2 regions of the Metabacillus sp. B2-18 genome follow, and region 2 is predicted to be linked to the other one. Evidence: riboswitches for the same ligand, from Rfam matches in the RefSeq annotation. Region 2 holds a riboswitch; the other holds the start of a gene.
The links. A riboswitch is a leader RNA that binds a small molecule or an ion and turns the genes downstream of it on or off. The one in region 2 is predicted to bind cyclic di-GMP.
Positions count from the first base shown of each region.

Region 1 (2,210 bases), 340 kb from region 2:
TACATTAAACGAAGCTGTGAAACCTCGTAGATCGTGCGTTCAACTGCAACTTTGGCTGGTGTAATATATTTTTCATTCAATGCTGAACGATTATTTGGACCTGAAACTTGTCCAATCTTTAATTCTGTTATGCGTAACTGCTTTGTAAATTGATCATATAGGAAGTCAACCTCATATATATCGCCACTATTTATTGCCACATTATATGTTGCAAGCAAGTGAGTAAGAAGATTTCCTTGGTGGTTAGCCTCAGTAGCACGTAATGATTTATTCACTCCACTTGGGAGCTGTTGATATCCACCAGCATCTTTAATTTCATCAGCTCGATCCTTTAAACGCTCAAGCATTTCTGTATTAGAAATAGCTTGCCCAATGTTCCCATTTCCAACATTTGCACTAATAACACTTAACAAACGGTACTGAGAAACTTCATAAATTGTTCTTTCAATCGCAATTTTTGAAGGTCTTATATACTGCTCATTTAAGCTTGAGCGATTAGATGAACCAGATACCTTCCCAATCTTTGATTCTACTAATTTTAATTGCTTCGTAAAAGCATCATATAGTCCATTTATTTTCGCGATATCTCCGCTGTTAATTGCCTGATGATAAGCTGATAATTTGGAATTGAGGATCTTACCTTGATTTACAGCATCTTGGTAAGCTACATTGCTCATATTTGTTGTAGGTGTGTTTGTAGTTGGAGTAGGGACCTTAACAATCTCACCATTTCTGTGATAGTGATATTCACCGGTTTCTAAGCCGTGCTGTGAACAGTTTGTACGACAAGTATGACCACCGTTAGAATCCAAACCTCCTGGAGATGCATTCGTTACAACTGGAGCTAATAATAATGTTGTACCTAGTAGTAGTGTGTTTACTAGTTTTCTCTTTAGTGTCAAAAGAATACCCCCTTATTTGATATCCATGGTCTATGGTAAAGGAAAAGAAATGGGATTTCCAGGGGGGATTATTGGAAATGAGACAAAGGGCCTGGTTCTGTGGCCCGTTATTTGTCCACCTTTGGAAAAAGAATAATGGGACAGTGAACCTGTCCCTATGGCAGTGCAGAAAAAGTCGAAAAAGTCACAAAGTTCTTTTTAAGGGTGTAGAGATTTTGGTATAATATAACTAGAGTCAATATCGGTATTTATAACTTTATAACTAGTAAATAATAAGAAAAAGGCAAACTTACTGAAAGGTGAGGACGCAAAGCTATGAGTCTAAGGCATTAGTGCTATGATCGTCAAGCTGCCATGAGCGTTAGGAAACACTATGGCAAATTTGAACCATAGTGTTTTTCTTTTTTATATAAAAATGAGGGGATAAACTATGCATATCATTATTATTGTTCTTGCTATTTTATTGACAATTTGGCCAGCAATAAAAATCATTAACGGAATTTTCAAAATAGGATTTGCTCTTTTCTCAGGTATTTTTAATACATTTGGAAAACTGTTAATTATCGGGCTTGTTCTTCTTGGGATTATTATGACATTTCCGTGGGGGATGATTCCTGGAGTGATACTATTTATTGTACTAAAGGCAGTAAAAAGCTAGTTGTTTTTATAGACTTTACTTTTTAAAAAAACCATATAATTCCCATAACTTACTTAAATATCAAAAAAATAAACCGATAATAATAAGTAGTTAGACCTAATATAAGCAGTATAGGTTAGAAAAATTCAAATTTAATTAATCTAGTAGATTCCCTATATTTATAGGTTTATTTCATAACTTCAAAATAAAGGAGCAATAGCATGGGTACAGCGATTGGAATTGATTTAGGCACAAGTAACTCAGCAGTAGCAGTTTATCGGAGAGGAAAAGTAGAAACCATTCCAGTAGATGGACGTAAAACAATGCCATCTGTTATTTCATATAAAGACAATGGCCAAATTCTTGTTGGAAATGCGGCAAAGGCACGACTTTATATTGATCCTCTAAACAGTATTGCTTCTTCCAAAAGATTCATAGGAAACAGAGACAAAGTGTATCACGTTCACAATAGAACCGTAACACCAGTTGATGTAGCGAAAAACATCCTTGAAAAAATTAGAGTTGAAGCAAGTAAGTACATAGGGGAAGAGGTTAAGGATGCCGTTATTACAATCCCAGCTTATTTCACTGATGAGCAACGTGAAGCAACAAGAAAAGCAGGAGAAATGGCAGGACTAAATGTTCTACGACTGCTGTCTGAACCAACTGCA
Region 1 covers NZ_CP088245.1:4,560,171-4,562,380, reverse strand. The annotation lists gene LPC09_RS22895 (MBL fold metallo-hydrolase) at 1-902, opposite strand, end outside; cyclic di-GMP riboswitch class I at 1,175-1,259, shown strand; gene LPC09_RS22890 (hypothetical protein) at 1,333-1,560, shown strand; gene LPC09_RS22885 (Hsp70 family protein) at 1,761-2,210, shown strand, end outside.
Region 1: it holds a riboswitch for cyclic di-GMP, as region 2 does, so the genes downstream of both, LPC09_RS22890 (hypothetical protein) here and LPC09_RS21440 (GGDEF domain-containing protein) in region 2, are expected to answer to the same signal.

Region 2 (2,210 bases):
GATTGTAACCACATATCATCGACAATAATCATATGACCTGTTGAAGAAACGGGTGCAAACTCAGTTAACCCTTCTACTAAGCCCAGTATAACAGCCTTTAAGAGTGTAAGAATATCCATCTTTTAAGCTCCTATCATTCTTTTAATCGTTAAACCACAAAAGTAAGTATAACGTTAAAAGTGTCAGGAGGGAATCTCTTTTTCACTTTAGTTTTGATCACCGAACACCATAATATGATTTCGCCCATTAGCCTTCGCAGAATATAATGCCTGATCTGCCTGTTCTAATACTAATTCAGCTGTTTGCCCCGGTTGAGATTCGGCTATACCAAAGCTTGCAGTAAGTTTCCCCACTACCTTAAACTGATGTTGGTTAACTAAGAGTTTTAGCTTTTTGGCTAAATTTAACGTTTTTTCAATCGTCTCATTTTTTGTGATGACAATGAATTCTTCCCCACCCCACCGAGCAAAAAATTCATTCTTGTTTAGACCGCTATTAATGACCTTAGTTATTTCTATCAACACTGAATCACCTACACTATGACCATATTGGTCGTTAACTTTTTTAAAATGATCAATATCAAAAAAAAGAATGGAATAGGCCTTACCTTCCTCATCAAGCTTTTCAAACATGTGATGTACTGCACGACGGTTATCAATCCCGGTCAGCATATCTTTGTAAGCCATTTTTTCTAGCATACCCGTCCTAGCAGAAGCTTCAAGGAGATTTCTACCAAAGAAAAGAAAGATAATATATACGAACATAGCTAACTGGTAATTTATAAAAGAACCAACCATTAAACTTGGGATTTCTGCACTATATATGAGAAGGATGCCTGTAGTTATTGTCCATAAAATAAATGCAAGAATCATTCCCAGGTTCCCAACAAATGTGATAAAAATATAAATAAACAGAAGTGGTGTCCATATTGCAGAATCACTAATTGAATCCTGATGATTCTGGATAATGTCAATATTAATTGTCCAATAGGTAAGAAAAAGATGAAAGAAGGAAACTAAGCAAAAGATGGTTAATTCAATAAAACGAAAGTATAGATTTTTATAAATAAAAAGGAAAGAACACGAGAAAAGTAGCAGATAAGTAACAGCTGCGAGTTTTTCAAAAAAATTAAAAGAATTCCAGCTAAATAAACTCATAAAAAGAGTAAATAATATAATCGGTATAACATATAGATATACCTTGCGTTTTAATTCGTTAAATGTTGATAGATCACTAGACAAGACCGTCATCTCCTAAAAAAAAGAACTAATCCACCGATTAGTTCTTTTTATTTAAATCGGTAACTGGCAAGCATATTCCTCAGAACTTAGCCCCTGTAGCTTTGCGTCTCTACCTTTCAGTAGATTTGCCCTTAACTATTTAGTTGGAGTTGAGAAAAACAGGAATTTGTTCCCTGATACTTTTCACCTATATCCTTATTCTATACTAATATGGATAAATCTACAAGTAATAAACATTCTAGTTTATAATTAATTTTAAAAAGGAAAACCTATAAAGGTCTTCCTTTTTTCCTACTCCTTTACGAACTCCTTTGTACTACGAACGGTATCAATTGGACGAACCAGCTTTTCAATTTGTTCCCGTTTTGGCTCTAGAAATGGAGGTAATGATAGCTTTTCTCCTAGAGTTTCATAAGGTTCATCTCCCATAAAACCTGGACCATCTGTCGCAAATTCAAATAGTATATGAGGAGCAACTCTTGCATATAGAGATTCGAAGAAGTGACGATTTACATAGCCTGAAGTTGGAAAACCTATGCTTTGCATATGACTAATCCACTCTTCTAACACTACGCGGTCTTCAACACGGAAGGCAACATGATGGACAGTACCATAGCCTTGAATTCCTTGAGGAAGCATCACATTGTGCTCCAAAATGACCTGTGCTCCATTTCCTCCTTCACCAACTTCAAATAGGTGAAATGATCCTTCCTGTGACACTTCCTTAAAACCAAGTGCTCTTTCTAGTACCTCTTTCATTTGTTCAACATTATTTACCACGATAAAAATGGGTCCTAGTCCTGTAATCGCATAATCTAAAGGAATCGGCCCTTTTTGCCATGGTGTACCAGAGGCAACTCCTTTATTTTGTTCATCTGAAATTAATTGGTATTGTTGATCATCAAAGTCTACAAATGATAATGTTTTTTTACCAAACTGTTCTTTAATTCCTGTATGCTTAACTTCCAG
Region 2 covers NZ_CP088245.1:4,223,338-4,225,547, forward strand. The annotation lists gene LPC09_RS21435 (undecaprenyl-diphosphate phosphatase) at 1-119, opposite strand, end outside; gene LPC09_RS21440 (GGDEF domain-containing protein) at 207-1,241, opposite strand; cyclic di-GMP riboswitch class I at 1,297-1,381, opposite strand; gene LPC09_RS21445 (ring-cleaving dioxygenase) at 1,533-2,210, opposite strand, start outside.